DNA from 4 places in the Streptomyces sp. NPDC051172 genome. Region 2 is predicted to be linked to each of the others. Evidence: riboswitches for the same ligand, from Rfam matches in the RefSeq annotation. Region 2 holds a riboswitch; each other region holds the start of a gene.

Region 1 (4,812 bases), on a different contig from region 2:
CCGAGCCCGAACTGGTCGTGTGTGACGCGGTCGCCCACGGCCAGCGAGACCACCGGCTTCTCGGAGGCGCGGCTCGTGGCGAAGCCGGACGCGCCCGACGCCGACGAGCGCGATCGGGAGGACGACAAGGAGGCGGCCAGGCCCGACGCCGGGCCGGAGGAGACCGGGGCGGCGGCGCCCGTCCGCTTCCAGTCGACGTGCTGTGCCGGGATCTCCTCCAGGAACCGGGAGGGCGGGTTGTACGACGGCTGCCCCCACGCGCTGCGCAGCGACGACCGGGTCAGATACAGCCGCTCACGCGCGCGCGTGATGCCGACGTACGCGAGCCGCCGCTCCTCCTCCAGTTCCTTGGTCTGGCCGAGGGCGCGCATGTGCGGGAAGACGCCGTCCTCCATGCCCGTCAGGAAGACCACCGGGAACTCGAGGCCCTTGGCGGTGTGCAGGGTCATCAGGGTGATGACTCCGGAGCCGTCCTCCTCCTCGTCGGGGATCTGGTCGGAGTCGGCGACCAGCGCGACGCGTTCCAGGAAGTCGGCGAGAGAGCCCGGCTCCTCGCCTTCACCGGACTCCTGCTCGAACTCCAGGGCCACGGCGGCGAGTTCCTGGAGGTTCTCGATGCGGGTCTCGTCCTGCGGGTCGGTGGAGGCCTGCAACTCGGCGAGGTAGCCGGTACGTTCGAGGATCGCCTCCAGTACGGTCGCCGGGCCCGCGCCGGACTCGACGATCGTCCGGAGGTCCTCCATCAGTGTGTTGAACCGCTTGACGGCGTTGGCCGAACGTGCGGCCATGCCGTACGCCTCGTCGACGCGGCGCAGCGCCTGCGGGAAGCTGATCTTCTCCCGCTGGGCGAGGGCGTCGATCATCGCCTCCGCGCGGTCGCCGATACCGCGCTTGGGGACGTTGAGGATGCGGCGCAGCGGCACCGAGTCCTCGGGGTTGGCCAGCACCCGCAGGTAGGCCAGGACGTCCCGGACCTCCTTGCGCTCGTAGAAGCGGACACCGCCGACGACCTTGTAGGGCAGGCCGACGCGGATGAAGACCTCTTCGAAGACACGGGACTGGGCGTTGGTGCGGTAGAAGACGGCGACGTCTCCGGCCTTCGCCTCGCCGGCGTCCGTGAGACGGTCTATCTCGTCGGCGACGAACTGCGCCTCGTCGTGCTCCGTGTCGGCCACGTAGCCGGTGATGCGGGCGCCCGCGCCCGCGTTGGTCCACAGGTTCTTGGGGCGGCGGGACTCGTTGCGCTCGATGACGGCGTTGGCCGCGGAGAGGATCGTCTGGGTGGAGCGGTAGTTCTGCTCCAGCAGGATCGTCGTCGCGTCCGGGTAGTCCTCCTCGAACTGGAGGATGTTGCGGATCGTCGCACCGCGGAAGGCGTAGATCGACTGGTCGGCGTCGCCCACGACGCACAGTTCGGCGGGCTGGAGGTCGTACTCGTTCGGCGGTACGTCAGCTTCGTCGGCGCGCGTGCCGGTGCCGACGAGTTCCCGTACGAGCGCGTACTGGGCGTGGTTGGTGTCCTGGTACTCGTCGACCAGGACGTGCCGGAAGCGGCGGCGGTAGTGCTCGGCGACGTCCGGGAAGGCGCGCAGCAGGTTGACCGTCGTCATGATCAGGTCGTCGAAGTCGAGGGCGTTCGCCTCGCGCAGCCGCGACTGGTACATGGCGTAGGCCTGGGCGAGGGTCTTCTCGAAACCGTCGGCGGCCTGGGCGGCGAAGTCCTCCTCGTCGATCAGCTCGTTCTTCAGGTTCGAGATCTTGGCGCTGAAGGACTTCGGCGGGTAGCGCTTGGGGTCGAGGTCCAGGTCGCGGCAGACGAGGGCCATCAGGCGCTTGCTGTCGGCTGCGTCGTAGATCGAGAAGGAGGAGGTGAAGCCGAGCTTCTTCGACTCCCTCCGCAGGATGCGCACGCACGCGCTGTGGAAGGTCATCACCCACATCGCGTTCGCCCGCGGGCCGACGAGCTGCTCGACGCGCTCCTTCATCTCGCCCGCGGCCTTGTTGGTGAAGGTGATCGCGAGGACCTGGCCGGGATGCACGTTCCGCTCGCCCAGGAGGTACGCGATGCGGTGGGTGAGCACGCGGGTCTTGCCGGAGCCGGCGCCGGCCACGATGAGCAGGGGGCCGCCGGAGTGGACGACGGCCGCGCGCTGGTTCTCGTTCAGCCCGTCCAGGAGTGCGGCCGGGTCGATCGCCGGGCGGGGGGCGCCGTTGCGGTAGTAGTCCTCCCGGTCCGGGGGCACGTCGAACTTCCCGCCGAACAGATCGTCCGGAACCGGCTCCGGTCCGTGATCGTCCTCGGGCGGCGGCGGAGGTTCCTCCTCGTGCCCGCGGGGGGCCTGGAGGTTCGCCAGGAAGCTGTCGTCAAAGAGGCTGCTCATCGCTCTCCGAGTCTAGGGTGCCCCACTGACAGCCCGCCGCCGCCCTGAGAACATCGCCGGAATCCGCGGGCTCCCCTGGGCCTCCACGGGCGCAGAATCCCTGGTGCTTCCAGACCTGAACGCCAGACGTCCTCTGCTCTCCAGAACCGTGCCATCACGGACCGTAATCGAACAAGTCGAGGCGTGGACCGAAGCGAGTGGACGCTGCCGCTCCGACAGAAATACCACCAGGACGGCACATATCATCCCGAATTGACGAGCGCATGCGACCTGCTGACCGAAGGTCACGAAAATGTATCGGGCATATCGAACATCAACCTTCACAGGGGCCACACGAGTTGGCTACCGTTCCGGCAGGCCGCACGACCCCCACCGGCGAACGTCGCCGGGCCGCGCGGCCTCCGCCGAGTCCGGTGCGCCGCCGCGCATCCGGAGCCGGGGACCCACACCGACCTTGGGGTGAATCGGTCCTCCTCCCTTTCGGGGCACGGACCGTAGGGCAACCCTTCCGAACCACCCGCCCGAACCCGACAGCTAACTCGGTAGGCGGAGCATGGAAGGAGTCGCCTCCCTTGGCGTCGCACCGCAAGTCGCGCCCCGCGGGTTCGCGCGTAGCAGGTATACGCACCCCCGCCCTCGCCACGGCCGCCCTCACCTCGGTGGCCCTGCTGTCCCAGTCCGCGAACGCCGCCCCCGCCGCGGACGGCAAGCCCAGCCTCGAAGAGGTCGAGAAGAAGGTCGACGACCTCTACCGCCAGGCGGAGTCGGCCACCGAGAAGTACAACGCGGCCAAAGAGAAGACCACGAAGCAGCGCAAGAACGTCGACACCCTCCTCGACGACGTCGCCAAGCGCATGCAGAAGCTCAACGAAGAGCGTGACCGGCTCGGTTCCTTCGCCGCGGCCCAGTACCGGACCGGAGCCGCCGCACCCGACACGGCGACCTTCCTGCTCGCGGACTCCCCGCAGGACTACTTCGACCAGACGCAGCTGATGGGACGGCTGACCTCTCGCCAGAAGAGCGCGGTCGACGAGTACTTCACCGAGCAGTCCGCGACGATGAAGAAGCGTCAGGAGGCATCCAAGAGCCTTGAGTCGCTCACCGCGACACAGAGCGACCTGCAGACCGCCAAGTCCACGGTGCAGAAGAAGCTCTCCGACGCGCGCGAGCTGCTGTCGAAGCTGACCGCCGACGAGAAGGCGCGGCTCGCGGCGATCCAGAAGCAGCAGGAGGAGGCGGCGGCCCGCAAGGCCGCTGAGCTGGCGAAACAGCAGGCGGCGGCGGAGAAGGCCAAGGAAGAGGCCGCGGCCCGGGACGGCGGCTCCGCCTCGGGCTCGGGATCCACCTCCACCAGCGACTCCTCCTACGCCACCAAGGCCGAGAAGGCGCTCGCCTTCGCCCGGGCACAGATCGGCAAACCGTACGTCTGGGGCGCCACCGGCCCCGGCTCCTACGACTGCTCCGGCCTCACCCAGGCCGCCTGGAAGGCCGCCGGCGTCTCCCTCCCGCGCACCACCTACGACCAGGTCAACGCCGGCACGACGGTCTCGCTGACCGACGCTCAGCCCGGCGACCTGATCTTCTTCTACGACGACATCAGCCACGTCGGCGTCTACATCGGCAACGGCATGATGATCCACGCCCCGAAGCCCGGCGCGTACGTCCGCGAGGAGTCGATCTACTACGGCGGCGAATCGATCATCCACAGCGTGGTGCGGCCTGCCTGAGGCAGGAGAGCAGGGCACGCGCGCGTGGGGACAGTTTGTGATGCACGCGCGCGTGGCCCGGCCTCAACCCGCGCCGCACTCCTTGGCATCGGCCCCATGTCCGGCCCGACCTTCCGCCACGCCTGGTGGGCGCAGCGTTCGCCGGCGGCCGGGGCCGCCGTGCCGGCGACCGGCAGTGTGTCGCTCGGACTGCATCCGACGGGGTACGAGGTGCTGTCGCGGATCGTCCTGGGCCTGGCCTGTGTCGCCTGGGCGGTGCTTGCGGCGGGCTTCGGTGCCCGGCTGGTGCGGGAACCGGTGAGGTGGCGGGCGGAGGCGGGGCGCCGGGGGCGCTGACCGCCGTCGCGGCGACCACCGTCCTCGGAACCCGGTTCTGCGCCCTCGGACGGCAGACCCCAGCCGAGGCCCTGCTCGCGCCGGCTGCCGTGCTGTGGCCGCTGCTGCTGGTGCAGGTCGCACGGCACTGGCGGCGTCACATGCCGGGCGCGGTGCTCGGCGCCACACTCGCCGGGGTCCAGGCGACGGCACGGCTCGCGCGCGCGGCGCCGGCGCTGTTCTGACTCGGGCTCGTCCTCTACGCCTGCGTGCTGGCCCTCTTCGATCTGCGACAGGTGACGCAAGGGCTGGGCGACCAGTGGGTGGCGGGCGGTGCGCTCGCCATCTCGGCGCTCGCCGGAGCGAGGCTCGTCGCGGCGGACAGCGCG
Region 2 (4,812 bases):
GACCCCGGCCGCCTCCAGTCTGGACGCGCCGCAGCAGGGCCACACGCTCGCCGACTACTGCGACGCCGCCGGCATCAGGCGGCTGGTGACGGACGAGGACATCATCCCCGTCGAGACCTTCATCGCCTACGGCGAGTGGTTCCAGCAGAAGCTGGTGCCCGAACTGGAGCAGGTGCGGGTGGTGTCGGTGGACCGGCGGGGAGGCGGCGGCTTCGAACTCAAGCTGGACTCCGGCGAGCTGTTCACCGCCCGCGCGGTCGTCGTGGCGACCGGCCTGTCCGGCCTCGCGCACCTGCCGGCCGAACTGGCCACCGCCGCGGCGGACGGACCCACCCCCACGGGCCCGGTCTCACACAGCTCCCAGCAGCATGACCTCACGCGCTACGCCGGCAAGGAACTGATCGTGATCGGCGCCGGCCAGTCCGCGCTGGAGACGGCGGCGCTGGCGGCGGAGGTGGGCGCACAGGTGCGGGTGGTCTCCCGCGGCCGCGGCAGGGTCGCCTTCGGCGCACCGCCGTGGAAGCAGCCGAAGCTGCGCCCCGAGTCGCCGTTCGGCCGCGCCTGGTCCCTGTGGGCCCTGAGCTACTATCCGCACCCCTACCGCTATCTGCCGGCCGAGGCCCGCCACTACCTGGTGCGGCGCGTCCTCGGTCCGCTCGGCGCATGGTGGCTGCGCGATCGTTTCGAGGGGAAGGTGCAGGTCAGCGAGGTCGACCGGATCGTGCGGGCGGATGCGGCCGACGGCAGCCCGAAGCTGACGGTCCGCACCCACGCCGGCCGCATCCTGGACATGTCCGCGGACCATGTCATCGCGGCCACCGGATACCGGGTGGACATCGCGGCCATGGACTTCCTCGGCCACGAACTGCGCACGCGTCTCGCGGTGAGCCGCGGCACACCCAAACTGGGCGCGGGGTACGTCTCCTCGGTCCCCGGCCTGTACTTCACCGGCCTGCCGGCCGCGGCGTCGTACGGCCCGGTGATGCGCTTCGTGTGCGGCACCGAGTTCGCCTCTCCGAGGCTGGCAAAACACCTGGCGGCAGCGCACGGCTAGGCAGCGGCAGCGGGCTCTTGCCTGACGATGAAGAGCCCATAAGGATAAGGGAGTTGAGTGAGGGACGGTGGGGCAATCGGCCGTCGTCCGGTTCACGATGAGTCGGTGGGGCGTCCTGTCCGTATTCTCTGATCATGGCCGCACCCACCGCATATGCACTCATCGCCACCGACCTGGACGGCACGCTGCTCCGAGGCGACGACACGCTCTCCGACCGGTCCCTCGCCGCTCTCGCACGGGTCGCCGGGGCCGGCGCCCGGCACCTGGTCGTGACGGGCCGGCCGGCCCCCAGGGTGCGGCCGCTCTTCGACCAACTGGGCGGCAGGGGGCTCGCGGTGTGCGGGCAGGGCGCGCAGGTGTACGACGTGGGCGCGGACCGTCTGCTGTGGTCCGTCACCCTGGACCGGGAGCTGGCCGAGACCGCCCTCGGCAAGATCGAGGCCGAGGTGGGCCAGGTGTACGCGGCTGTCGACCAGGACGGTGTGGAGGGACTCACGCTCATCGAACCGGGCTATCTGATGCCGCATCCGACGCTGCCCGCGGTCCGGGTCGACCGGCGCGACGACCTGTGGTGCGAACCCATCAGCAAGGTGCTGCTGCGCCATCCCGACCTGTCCGACGACGAGTTGGCGGCGACGGCGCGCTCGGTGGTGGGTTCGCTGGCCACCGTCACCATGTCGGGGCCGGGGACCGTCGAACTCCAGCCATGCGGCATCACCAAGGCGACGGGCCTCGCACTGGCCGCCGCACACCTGGGACTCGGCCCGCAGCAGACCATCGCCTTCGGCGACATGCCGAACGACATCCCCATGTTCGACTGGGCCGCCCACGGCGTCGCCATGGCCAACGCCCACCCCGAACTCAAGGCGGTGGCCGACGAGATCACCCTGTCGAACGAGGACGACGGCATCGCCGTCGTCCTCGAGCGACTGTTCGTCGAGTTCGGGGAGCTCGACGAACTCGTGGAGCTCGGGCAACTCGAGGGGTTGTGAGCAGGGTGCCGGATGCGACGAACGGCCCGTCGAGGCACTTCCCCGGGAGCGCCTAGTAGGCGCCGAAGACGTTGTCGATCGACCCGTACCGCGCGGCGGCGTACTTGCAGGCGGCCGTGATGTTCGCGATCGGGTCGAAGGGGTTCATCGCCGTGCCGGGCACGTGGTAGGCGAGGAACGTCGGGTCGATGACCTGCAGCAGTCCCTTGGAGGGGGTGCCGGCGACCGCGTTCGAGTCCCAGTTGTTGATGGCGGCCGGGTCGCCCGAGGACTCGCGGATGATGTTGCGGTAAATGCCGTTGTACGTCCCCGGGATTCCGTTCTGCTGCATGACCTGGAGGGCGCCCCGGATCCAGCCGTCGAGGTTGTCGGCGTAGCCCATCGACTTCACGCTGGCCACGGTCGGGGTGGCCGCGGACGCGCTGTTCGCGCCGATGAGCGGGAGGGCGAGAACGGCGACGCCCGTACCGGTGACGGCGAGCTTGCGAGCGAGGCGGTTGCTTCTGGGACGACGGTGCTGACCTGTTGCAGGCATGGCGGGATCCTCTCCGGCGCCTGCGAGGTGAGCTGTCGGGTTCGGGCGGGGAGATGCCCGGCCGCGCAGCCGTACGGCAGCGCGACTTCACCCCTAGCCGGTCAGGGACGATGCCCGGCCCGGCGGCCTACCTGGTTCCCCCGCTCCTGCCGTGCGAGTCAGTTGGTCGATGGTTGTTCCCGGGCGGCGGCAGGATTCGGCGTCCACCCGACAGGCCGGGAACGTATGCGAGAGCACATGACGGGAACAAGTGTCGAGTTCACAGATCACGCCTCTTGACCTTGGTCTGAGGCTTATGGGGCACTTGATCCTTTGCGGTTGCCAAGGTTCAACTCGCGTACGGGGAAGGGGAAGCGGTGAGAGGGTGGCGCTCGTCGGCCCGCACCGCCGTGTGAGTCAAGTCACCGGCATCCGCAAGAACGGCAAAAAGGGGCAATGGCCCCAACTAGTGGTCAACCAGCAGCTCATCGCCTCATTGGGGGGCGAAAACGGAACCTGGCGTGTGGTGCACGTCGTTGTCATGGCGGTCGCCCGTCGAGCACCCCGCGCCGGGATCCGGAGGTCCTCGTGAGTCGTTTCGTGAGGGAGGGGCGATCGGGCGTGCCGACTCGTACGGACGCGCCGGGGGGCACGCCGAGAGGCGGGTCGGCCGACACCCCGATAGACAAGTCGGTAGATATCCGTTCTTATCAGTTGATCAAAAACATACCGGCCGTGATCCGATACCGCCCGGGCTGGACGGGTGGGTGGCATCGGTGATCGAAAGGTGACCGGATACGCTGACTTGAGTGATGTCAGCGACCTATCGACAAACCGTGTAACCGCCAGTAGACACCAGCAGACAGGAGACCCCTCGTGACCGTCGTCGGGCCGTTCGGGCTGAGCGTGCGGGACCAGGCTCTGGAAGCCGATGTCCAGGCCGGATTGGCGGCCGTCGAGGAAGGTTTGCTCGAAGCCACCAAGAGTGAGGTGCCCTTCATCACGGAGGCCGCCCAGCACCTGGTGCGGGCGGGCGGGAAGCGGTTCCGCCCGCTGCTCGTGATGCTCGCCGCCCAGTTCGGTGACCCGTATGCGCCGGGGGTCGTGCCGTCGGCCGTGGTGGTGGAGCTGACCCATCTGGCGACGCTGTACCACGACGACGTGATGGACGAGGCCGCCGTGCGGCGTGGCGTCGACAGCGCCAACGCCCGCTGGGGCAACTCGGTGGCGGTCCTCACCGGCGACTTCCTGTTCGCGCGCGCCTCGCACATCCTCGCCGACCTCGGGCCCGAGGCGGTCCGGGTGCAGGCCGAGGCGTTCGAGCGCCTGGTCACCGGGCAGATCCTGGAGACGGCGGGGCCGCAGGACGGACGGGACCCGGTCGACCACTACCTGGACGTCCTCGGCGGCAAGACGGGCTCGCTGGTGGCCGTGTCGTGCCGCTTCGGGGCGATGATGTCGGGCGCCGACGAGACGGTCGTGGACGTGCTGACGCAGTACGGGGAGCGGCTGGGAGTCGCCTTCCAGCTGGCGGACGACGTACTGGACATCGCCTCCGAGTCGCGCGAGTCCGGCAAGACCCCGGGCACCGACCTGCGCGAGGGAGTCCCCACGCTTCCGGTGCTGCGGCTGCGGGAGCGGGCGGCCCGGCTGGGTCTTGCCGAGGACATCGCCCTGTGCGAGCTGCTGGACTCCGACCTGAGCGACGACGCGCGGCATGCCGAGGCGCTCGCCGGACTGCGGGCGCACCCTGCGCTGGAGCAGGCGCGGCGGGACACGGTGCGGTACGCGGAGGACGCGCGAGCGGCCCTGGCCCCGCTGCCGGAGTGCGATGCCAAGCTCGCGCTGATGGAGATGTGCGACGCCGTGGTGCACCGGGCCGGCTGAGCCGTCGGCCGAGCGGCCTCTGAGCTGCGCTCCAGGCGATGTGATGCACGTCATATATCTGGACTGAATCCAGAATGAGATCGCTTCCGTAGTCATACCCGGAAGGCCGACGCAGGGGGTGTCGGCCGGTCTACGGGGAGAAAAAAAGAATCATGGGCATGAATGCGACGTTCTCGAAGCGCCGTAAGAGCCTGGTGGCCACAGCTGTCGCGGTGGCCGCCGCCGGCGGGATCGCCGCCGCGGTGATCCCGGCCCACGCCACCGGTGTCGTGTCCGACGGCACCGGGGGAACCCTTCTGGCTGCCAGTCTGCGCGGGGCCGACGAGGTGCCCGTGGCGGGCGGCCCGGCCGTCGGCGACCAGGAC
Region 3 (4,812 bases), on a different contig from region 2:
CGAGCGCGATCATCAGGCGCACCATGAGGGTGCCGGCGAGGGTGGTCGCGTACGAGATGACGAGCGTTCTGGCCCGGCCGAGGATCAGCTCTGCGAGGGCGAACGCGAGGAACAGGCTCGTGATCCCCGCCCACACGGGGAGATCCAGGGCCGGGACGTACAGTGACACCGGCGTCCGCAGCAGGGCCAGCCACAACGGCAGGTCGCCCTTGACACCGCCGAGCAGCCGCACCACCACCGCACCCGTCGGCCGCTGCGCCAGCGCATGGAAGAAGATGACACCGAAGGCGGCCAGGAACGCCAGGAACAGTGCGGGCAGCCCACGGCGTCTGAGTTGCCGCACCGGATCGACGACGATGCCGTGCCACTCGACCCGCAGCGTGCGTACCACCAACGCCGCCACCCGCCACAGCGCGCCGCGCGGCCGCCGGTACTCACGGTCGGCCGGATCACCCCACAGTCCGTGGGCACGCAGCCGATCCGCGGCACCGCCCGCGCACCGCACCCCCTTGCGCAGCAAAACTCCCCCGCCTCCCGTCCATCGCCCCACCGGATGGTCGGAACGGGGCGAGGCCGCCCCGAGGGAGGCTATGCCCGGCGGCGGGGCTTCCTTCGCTTGGCGCCCTTGGAGACGTCGGATCCGGCCCTCGGGTTGCTCCCCGCCGACTTCCCAGCCGTTTTTCCGGTCACCTTTGCCGCCGCGGGCTTGCGCCGGGCGCCGGTCGTGTCGCCCGCCTTGCCCTTCGTTTCCGGTGTCGCCGCCTTGCGGCCGCGGGAGCTGTTGGCCGTGCGACCGCGGACGATTCCGATGAAGTCCTCGACCAGGTCCGTGGTCGCCTCCTCGGGCCACGCCAGGGCGATGCTCGACGCGGGGCCGTCCACCAGCGGCCGGTACGTGAGGTCCTTGCGGTGGTACAGACGGGCCAGCGACTGGGGGACGACCAGGAGGCCGACGCCCGCCGCGACGAGTTCCACGGCGTCCTCGGTGGTGGCGGGGCGCTCGAAGGCGGGCTCGCCCGGCGGCCGGTCCCAGTCGAAGACGTCGTCGAGGGGGTGGAAGAGCACCTCGTCCGCGAGGTCCTCGACGGTCACCTCGTCCGCCGCCGTGATCACATGGTCCTTGGGGACGACGACGACCGTCGTCTCGGTGTAGAGCGGGATCGCGCTGAAGAACGTACGGTCGACCGGCAGCCGTACGAGTCCCGCGTCGGCCCCGCCCGCGCGCAGCACGTCGGATGCCTCGGCGGCCGGTACGGCGAGGAGGTTCAGCGGGATGTCGGGCAGGCGCTCGTTCCAGATCCGCACCCACTTGGCGGGCGTCACTCCCGGGACGTACGCAAGCCGGAACGCCTGGGGTTCTTCCGAGCCTGTCACCAGGCCAGGCTACCGGCCGTGGTCGGAGGACTCGCACATGCTCGATACCCTGGACGGCATGAAGTCGCACCAGAGCACCCAGACGATGAAGCCCGCGACCGCGGCGAAGAAGCTGGGTGTGTACCTCGAGGCCACCCCCGCCGAGTTCCGGGAGGGCGTCGTCTCACGAGCCGAGCTCGACCAGCTCCAGGCCGAGCCGCCCGAGTGGCTGCGCGAGCTGCGGGCAAACGGTCCGCACCCCCGTCCGGTGGTCGCGGCGAAGCTGGGCGTCTCCATCGCGGGTCTCGCCCGGGGCGGGATCACCGAGGCGCTCACCACCGAGCAGATCGAGGCCCTGAAGCAGGAACAGCCCGAGTGGCTGCAGAAGGAGCGCGCCACCCAGGCGGAGGTCCGCAAGGAGGCGGCGCGCATCAAGAAGCGCGACGCCGAGCGTGAGGCTCGCAGCGAGGGCCCGCGGGCCTGACGCGGCCCGTTCGCAACGGACGGTTGCCGTCCGGATCCACTGTGTGCACAACGCACGGATCTGACGGCACGTCACGACGAAGGTCACAGAAGCGTATCGGACATTCCGGCCTTCAACCTTCACACGAGCCGCACAAGTTGGCTAGCGTGTCGTCAGGCCGCACGAGTTCCTCCGGCGAACCCCGCCGGGACGCGCGGCCTCCGCCGAATCCGGTACGCCCCTGTGGCAGCCGGAACCGGGGACCCAACCGAACGACGGGGTGAATCGGCCCAACTGCCCGCCAGGCAGGGGCCGTAGGGCATGCCTTCCGGAACCGACCGCCCGAACCCGACAGCTAACTCGGTAGGCGGAGTACGGAAGGAGTACGGCTCCCATGGCGCCGGATCGACCATCGCGCACCGCAGGCTCGGGCCTTCCCGGCATGCGCAATTCCGCTCTCGCGACCGCCGCCCTCACCTCGGTGGCCCTGTTCTCGCAGACCGCCGACGCCGCACCGACGACGGGCGACGAGGGGCCCAGCCGCGAGGCCGTCCGGCAGCGGGTGAGCAGCCTCTACGACCAGGCCGAGTCCGACACCGGCAACTACAACTTCACCCGGGCCCAGCTGCTGGGAGCGCGGCCGCCCGCCGCCCCGCCCCGCGAGCGCGGCCGCTCGGATCCGGCACTCGACTCGGTGTCCCGGCGGTGGTTCGACGGAGCCCGCGCCTCGCTGGGTCCGACGGTGCCTGCGCTGCTGCCGGCCGACCGTATGCCGGACCGCCGGGCCGAGCCCCGGACCGCGCGCCCGGCGGACAGCCGCAGCACCGCCCTTGAGCTGGAGGCGACCGCCCGGCCCGTGGCCGAGCTGACCTCCGCGGAGTCCCGCCGTACGGTGGCCGAGCTGACCGCCGGCCCCACGGCTGCGCTCCCCGCCATCCCGCTGCCCCGACAGGAGGCCGCCTCCGCGCTGCCCGCTGCGGCCCCCGAGTCCAGGCAGACCTCCCTGCGCAGGTCCAAGGAGCAGAATCAGCGCAAGATCGCGGCGGCCAGCGAGCTGCTGTACCGGTACACCGCCCGGCAGACATCCGCACCGCGCCCGGCTGTCGGGGCCGTGCCGGCCCAGCTCCCCCGGCAGGACCAGGCGCAACAGACCCGCCCGGCGGCCGAGGAAGCGTGGCGGCTGCAGGAGCCGACGGTCCTCGACACTGGCCTGCCCCCGGCCGGGGCACAGCTGATGCAGCCGTCCGTCCTCGACACCGGCGTACCCGCGGTCGAGCAGTGGCGCATGCAGCCTTCCGTGCTGGACACGGGCGTACCCGCCGTGGAGGAATGGCGCACCCAGCCGTCCGTGCTCGACACCGGCATACCTCAGGCCGGGGGTTGGACCATGCAGCCGTCCGTCCTCGACACGGGTGTGCCCGCAACCGTTACGCCCACCGCCACCAAGGCCGACAGGGCGATCGACTTCGCCCGTGCACAGATCGGCAGGCCGTGTCTGTGGGGTGCGGTCGGGCCGGAGTCGTACGACAACGCCGGGCTCACCCAGGCCGCCTGGCGGGCCGCGGGGGTCACCCTGCCACGGACCCCGTACGAGCAGGCGGGCGCCGGCACCGTGATTCCCCTGGCCGAGAGCCGCCCCGGAGACCTGATCTTCTTCAACGACAACTTCAGCCACGTCGGCATCTACACCGGCAACGGCCTGATGATTCACGCACCGGGTCCGGGCGCGGTCATCCGCGAGGACTCGGTCCACTACGCAGGCGAAGCCGCGGTCCGTATCGCAGTACGCCCCATGTGACACCAACGGCTCACTGAACCAGGAGGAGGCCGCCGACGGAAGTCGGTGACCTCCTCCTTTTCAGCCACAGGCACTCCACAACATCCTGTGACGCATGACCGCATTCGCAACGGCCGCCTGTGGCTCCGGTTCCGGGAGCGCCGGTACCCGTGACCGCATCAGCACGGTCCTGCGGGCCCAGCAGGTGGGGCTGATTCCCACGCCGTGACCCGTGGCGGCGCGGTCAGGGCCGGCGCGCGGTACAGGTCGCGCAGCAGGGCGATCTCGGCCCCGTGGTGCAGGACTTCCTGGTTGACCCACCACACGATGTCGACGAAGGGCTCTTCCGCGTCGCTGCCGTGCGGATACGTACAGTGGCCGACCTTGTCGAGTGCCGCGTCGCCGCTGTTCAGCAGCGCCTCCCGCCAGGCCGTGACTCCGGCGTCGAAGGCGGCGACGGCCGCTGCCACGTCCCCGCTGACGAGGTAGTCGTCCCGGGTGAGGCGGTGGGTGCCTGCCGTGTGATCGGCGCGGAGGGTCAGCATCTCGCTGAGGTGGCTCAGCCGCCACGCGATGGTGGTGAAGGGCGGTGGCCACGGATGCGGGTAGGACGCCGCGTCACGTCCCCAGTCTCCGTCCGCGGCACCGGCCAGCAGGGTGGCGCGCGGTCCGGGCCCGTCCGCCCTTCGCCGCACCGACCAGCAGTCCGCCACCGGCTCCCAGAGGTACTCCTCGTCGGTCATGGGCCCGACCTCGGTGTCCGAACCGTCGCCGCTGTCCATCACCGGCCCGGTCAGCCGGGCGGCCAGACGCCCACAGGCGAAGTCGAACTGCTCCAGCAACGGAGCCAGACGAGACACGGTCACCGACACTCCCATGGCGGACTCGTGGGCGCACGGCGCAGGCATGAACCGACCGGCTAGCCTGGCACAACCGGCGCACACCCCGCCTCTCCTTTTCCGAGGCCGGGTATTCCGGCAACAGGTTCCCGATGACAGGGAGTCGGCCATGAAGCCGAACCGCTCCATCCCCTCCTCGACCGTCATCCCCGTCCTGATCTACCCCGATGTACGCGCGGCGGTCGCCTGGCTCGGTGCGGCCTTCGGGTTCGTGGAACGGGTACGGATCGGCGAGGACCACCGCGCGCAGCTCGGGTTCGGCGACGGTGCCGTGATCGTCGGGGACACCCGCAAGGACCGCCGTCCCCCGCGCCCCGGCG
Region 4 (4,812 bases), on a different contig from region 2:
CCGGCGGCGAGGGCGTAGTACGGGACGGCGGCCAGGCCGTAGTGCGCGGCCAGGTCCTGCAGCTCGCCCTCGTACGTGCCGCGGGAGACCAGGTTGTAGTGGGGCTGCAGGGCCACGTACTTGGCCAGGCCCTCGCGGTCGGAGAACTCCAGGGACGCGCGGAGCCGGTCGGCGGAGATGTTGGACGCGGCGATGTGCCGGACCTTGCCCGCCTTCACCAGCTCGTCGAGCGCGCCGATGATCTCCTCGACCGGCACCTCGGGCTTGTCGAAGTGGGTGTAGTAGAGGTCGATGTAGTCGGTGTCGAGGCGGCGCAGGGAGGCCTCTGCGGCGGCCTTGATGTTGGCGGCGGACAGGCCCTGGAAGTCGGGGTGCTGGCTGACCTTGGTCGCGATGACCACGTCGTCGCGGTTGCCGCGCGCCCTGACCCACTTGCCGATGATCGTCTCTGACTCGCCGCCGTGGTTGCCGTCGACCCAGGCCGAGTAGGAGTCGGCGGTGTCGACGAAGTTGCCGCCGGCGGCCGCATAGGCGTCGAGCACGGCGAAGGAGGTGGCCTCGTCGGCGGTCCAGCCGAAGACGTTGCCGCCCAGGGAGAGCGGGAAGACCTCCAGGCCGGAGGAGCCGAGCTTGCGCAGAGAAGGAGAAGTCATGCCTTACGTCAACGCCCGCCCCGGTGGCCGGTCTTCCGCGGCGGGCGCAAAGATCCCGTAAACAAGCGGACTACGGCACTCCGGGGGCGGACGGAGAACGCACGGATGTCAGGGGTTGAGGCCCTTGCTGCGCAGCCACGGCAGCGGGTCGATGCCCGTGGCCTGGCCGTCGGGGTGGACCTCCAGGTGCAGGTGCGGGCCGGTCACGTTGCCGGTGGCGCCGATGCGGCCGATGACGTCACCCGTGCCGACCTTCTGGCCGACGCTGACGCTGATCGACGACTGGTGGCAGAACCAGAGCTCCGTACCGTCGTCGAGGGTGAGGATCGTGCGGTAGCCGTACGCGCCCGCCCAGCCGGCCTGCGTGATGGTGCCGGAGTGGATGGCCTTGATGAGCGTGCCCGTGGGGGCGGCGAAGTCGAGGCCCGTGTGGTAGCCGGAGGACCACATGGAACCGGCCTGACCGAAGGTGCCGGTGATCGTGTACGACACGACCGGCAGCTGGAACTGCTTGGCCAGCTCGGCGAGCTTCACGGCCTCGGCGGCCTTCTTGGCCGCCGCCTCCGCCTTCTCCTTCGCCGCGGCGGCCTTGGTCGCGGCCTCCTTCTCGGCCTTGGCGGCGGCGTCGTCGATCTGCTTCGCGAGGGCCGCCTCGGTGGCCGCCTGGCTCTTGCCGTCGATCTGGACCTGCTGCGACTCGGCCTGCGCCATGATCCGGTCGCGCAGCGCCTCACCGGCGCCCCGCGCGGTGCCCTCGGAGGTGGTGGCGACGTCGCTGAGCGCGGTCGCGGAGCCCTTGGGGGCCTCGGAGCCACCGAACACATGGGCCACGGAGGCGAGATCGGGCATGGAGATCGACACCGGCGGCTTGCCGGTGTTGGCGCTGGCCATACCGCCCGCGCCGACGGCGGCTATGACACCGACACCGAGGACCGTGGAGCTGCGGGCGAGTCCCCCGCCGCGCTGCTTGGCGACGCGGTGCCGGCCGCGGACCGGGGCGAGGGAGTCCTCGGTGGGATTCCACTCCTCCCACGGACCCTCGTCGGTGCGTCGGCCGGCGAAGCCGAAGGGTTCGGTGCTCGGCACGAACGGGGCTGGCGGGGCAGGCGGGTTGGACGCCACGTGGGCGTGCTCCTTTCCTTCCTTCTCGCCTACCGGGTTAGCTGACGGGTTCGGAGCAGGAAGGTCTCCTACGCGCGTATACCTGCCGTGCTGCCACGGCGGTGTCGGCGCGATTCACCCCAGGGTGGTGGTTCCCCGGTTCCCTTGCGGGATTCGGCGCGTGCGCACGGAGCCGCCTCTTGTGACGGCTGGGACGACCGCGCTGCGTTATCGAACGTTAATAGACCCGGGGTGTCGTTTCCAAGGTGTTCCGCTTGATCATTAACCTTTCTGACCTGAACGTACGGCGCATGAACGGCGAAAAACGGGCGAGTTGACCGCGCCTCAGGAATCTCAGGGCCGTCTTACGGCGAGCAGTGCCATGTCGTCCGCCATGGCCTCACCGGCGTATCTGCGCACCTCCCGTGCGAGGGTGGCGAGCAGCGCGGCGGGCTCGTGGAAGACCCGGCCGGCGAGCCGGTCCGCGGGTTCGAAGAACCGCCCGTGCTCGTCCCGTGCCTCGGACAGCCCGTCGGTGTACAGCAGCAGCGTGGCCCCGCCGCGGAACGCGATCTCCTCCGCGCGGTCGGGCCGGCTCCCGAAGTCGCCCATGCCGAGCGGCAGGGCGGGCTCGCGGGCGTGCAGGGTGTGCACGGTGCCGTCGGGGCACAGCAGCAGCGGAGGCGGGTGGCCTCGGGTGAGGATGCGGACGACGCCCTCGCCGTGCGGGAGTTCGGCGAGCACGGCGGTGGCGAACCCCTCGAACAACTCGATGCCCCCGCGCCGCGCCGCCTCGCGGGCCAGCGCCCGGTCCAGCCGCTGTGCGACCGCCTCCAGGGTGGCCTCCTGTTCGGCGGCCTCCCGGAACGCCCCGATGACGACGGCCACGGCGGCCACCGCGCCCATCCCCTTTCCCCGTACGTCGCCCACGACCAGCCGTACGCCGTACGGGCTGTCCTGCACGGCGTACAGGTCGCCGCCGATGGATGCGTCCGCCTGCGCGGCCTCGTACCGTGCCGCGACTGCGAACCCTCCGACCCGCTCGGCGGGTTCGGGCAGCACGGCGCGCTGGGTGGCCTCGGCGATCTCGCGCTGCGAGGCGAGCTCCTCGCGACCGCGGCCGACGAGGAGGTTGATGAGGACGGCCAGGACGGAGACCGTCGCGACGGTGGCCAGCTCGGTGATCGCCTCGACCTGGAGGAGGATGCCCATCTGGGCGTGGATCGCGGTGACGACGAGGACGGTCGCGATGCCGGTGAGGACCGTGCCGCGGCGCGAGTAGAGCGGGGCGGCGACCAGGGGTGCGGCGGTGAAGAGAGGGCCCGCCGTGAACCGCGACGGGGTGAGGTAGTCGTAGAAGGTCCCGCCGACGATCAACAGCGCCGGGAGCAGCCGCACGAAGGTGCGCGCGTATGAGATCGGCCCCTCCTGCTCCACCTCTCCAGGTTTCCCGGTACGGCGGTGCGGGGCGAGCCGGATGACCCGACCGGGGGAAACACTCAGGGCCGGAGTCCAGTCACTGGACTCCGGCCCTGAGCCTTGAGTAGCGGGGACAGGATTTGAACCTGCGACCTCTGGGTTATGAGCCCAGCGAGCTACCGAGCTGCTCCACCCCGCGTCGTTGTGTAACCAGCATACGCCATCCGCGGGGCTGTCTGCGCCAGGGTTTGTGTCCGCCCCCGTTCGCCTGCGTTCTCGGGGGTTCGCAGGATGGCCGTCAGGCGGCGGGGTTGTCCGCGTGGGTGAGCGTCTCCCAGGAGACGAAGAGGTCGTCGGTGCCCGCCGGGCGGCTCTGCTCGACCAGCTTGTGGGCGGCCGGGACGGGGGTGCCGAGCCGGTTCTCCAGGTGGTTGAGGGCGACCTCCAGGTCGGGGCCCATGTTGCCGACGACCCTGCCGCCGCACAGCCACCGCGGGGGCTTGGCCCCCATCTCGTAGCGGGCGTGGAAGTCGAGGGCCGCCTTCAGCCGGTCCTTGACGTCGCCGTACAGGTCGACGCCCTGGTGCCAGGCGGTCTCGGCGATGTGCGCGGTGGCGGCGAGGGAGTAGCCGACGTGCTTGAAGTTGCGGCAGGTCTCCTGCGCGATGCCGTCCTCGAACTTCGTCTCCTTGAACCAGTACGTCTCCAGCTTCTGCACGGTGTTGGCGTCGGAGCCGGCCGGGGTGAGCGGGATCTTGCCGTCCTTGCGCAGATAGAAGTAGTCGGGCACCAGGCCGCGGAAGCGTTTTACGGCGGTGTCGAAGGTCTTGTGGTCGTCGGTGAAGACGGCGATCCCGATGGCGGCGTCGGTCATCGCGAGGTCCCAGTTGCCGTTGTAGTCGGGAAGGTCCCTGGTGACCTCGGGGAGGTAGGCGGTGCGCAGCATGGCCGTGAACCGCCGTACTCGGTCGGCGGGCCAGCCGGCGCCCGGTGCGTACCGGATGATCTCCGCGGCCCGCGCCCAGGTCGACCCGGCCCAGGAGGACTGCAGCCGGGCGTCCTGCGCCGTGTGCCGCTTCAGCTGCGCCGACCAGGCGTCCATGATCTCCCGGGCCTTCACGGCGTGCTCGTGCTGACCGGTGACGCTGTAGAGGAGCGCCTGGGTGTAGGCGGCGATGGCGTCCTGCCGCTCCTCCAGACAGCCCTTCGCGCCCTTGCCGCCCCAGGGGCAGTTGACGACCGCGACCGGCTGGGCCGTGTACTTGTACGACCCGTACTTGCTGTCCCGCATGTCGAGGAACGCCTGCAGCCAGGGCTGCTTGCCCGCGATGACGTTCTTGCGTACGACGTCCAGCTGGGCCTGGCTGACGAGGACACCGGGGTGGGTGAACGGTGCGCCCGGGGGCAGCGCCCTCGCCATGGTGCGGGTACCGGGGTCGGTGCCGCAGGAGGCGACGAGTGCCGTCAGCAGGAGGACGAGGAGAACTGCCGCCGCACGTCTGGGAACTGACCTCACTGGCACTACCTCCGCGATCGCCTCCGGCCGGTACGGTCAGGGTCGCCCTTGCAGAGGTCGGGCGCAGGATCTGTTGGGCCGATCGGCCGGGTGCGGGGTGGTTGTGGCGAGCGGTGCTGGGGG

The links. Region 2 has a riboswitch for cyclic di-AMP ahead of AB0N07_RS10160 (transglycosylase SLT domain-containing protein). Riboswitches for the same ligand answer to the same signal wherever they lie in the genome.
Region 1: it holds a riboswitch for cyclic di-AMP, as region 2 does, so the genes downstream of both, AB0N07_RS21920 (NlpC/P60 family protein) here and AB0N07_RS10160 (transglycosylase SLT domain-containing protein) in region 2, are expected to answer to the same signal.
Region 3: it holds a riboswitch for cyclic di-AMP, as region 2 does, so the genes downstream of both, AB0N07_RS14430 (C40 family peptidase) here and AB0N07_RS10160 (transglycosylase SLT domain-containing protein) in region 2, are expected to answer to the same signal.
Region 4: it holds a riboswitch for cyclic di-AMP, as region 2 does, so the genes downstream of both, AB0N07_RS41710 (M23 family metallopeptidase) here and AB0N07_RS10160 (transglycosylase SLT domain-containing protein) in region 2, are expected to answer to the same signal.

Annotation. Positions count from the first base shown of each region.
Region 1 covers NZ_JBFBBE010000035.1:1,017-5,828, reverse strand. Annotated here, with positions in the region: gene pcrA (DNA helicase PcrA) at 1-2,381, opposite strand, end outside; cyclic di-AMP (ydaO/yuaA leader) riboswitch at 2,774-2,945, shown strand; gene AB0N07_RS21920 (NlpC/P60 family protein) at 2,954-4,108, shown strand; partial or broken gene AB0N07_RS21915 (tellurite resistance/C4-dicarboxylate transporter family protein) at 4,205-4,812, shown strand, end outside.
Region 2 covers NZ_JBFBBE010000012.1:138,204-143,015, forward strand. Annotated here, with positions in the region: gene AB0N07_RS10150 (FAD-dependent oxidoreductase) at 1-1,054, shown strand, start outside; gene AB0N07_RS10155 (HAD family hydrolase) at 1,189-2,046, shown strand; gene AB0N07_RS10160 (transglycosylase SLT domain-containing protein) at 2,099-2,581, opposite strand; cyclic di-AMP (ydaO/yuaA leader) riboswitch at 2,586-2,760, opposite strand; gene AB0N07_RS10165 (polyprenyl synthetase family protein) at 3,437-4,447, shown strand; gene AB0N07_RS10170 (CHRD domain-containing protein) at 4,606-4,812, shown strand, end outside.
Region 3 covers NZ_JBFBBE010000019.1:76,853-81,664, reverse strand. Annotated here, with positions in the region: gene AB0N07_RS14445 (hypothetical protein) at 1-412, opposite strand, end outside; gene AB0N07_RS14440 (LysR family substrate-binding domain-containing protein) at 589-1,374, opposite strand; gene AB0N07_RS14435 (DUF5997 family protein) at 1,433-1,837, shown strand; cyclic di-AMP (ydaO/yuaA leader) riboswitch at 2,029-2,202, shown strand; gene AB0N07_RS14430 (C40 family peptidase) at 2,259-3,614, shown strand; gene AB0N07_RS14425 (DinB family protein) at 3,773-4,459, opposite strand; gene AB0N07_RS14420 (VOC family protein) at 4,602-4,812, shown strand, end outside.
Region 4 covers NZ_JBFBBE010000121.1:4,362-9,173, reverse strand. Annotated here, with positions in the region: gene AB0N07_RS41715 (aldo/keto reductase) at 1-653, opposite strand, end outside; gene AB0N07_RS41710 (M23 family metallopeptidase) at 762-1,775, opposite strand; cyclic di-AMP (ydaO/yuaA leader) riboswitch at 1,787-1,944, opposite strand; gene AB0N07_RS41705 (PP2C family protein-serine/threonine phosphatase) at 2,109-3,191, opposite strand; tRNA gene AB0N07_RS41700 (tRNA-Met) at 3,299-3,372, opposite strand; gene AB0N07_RS41695 (alginate lyase family protein) at 3,472-4,593, opposite strand.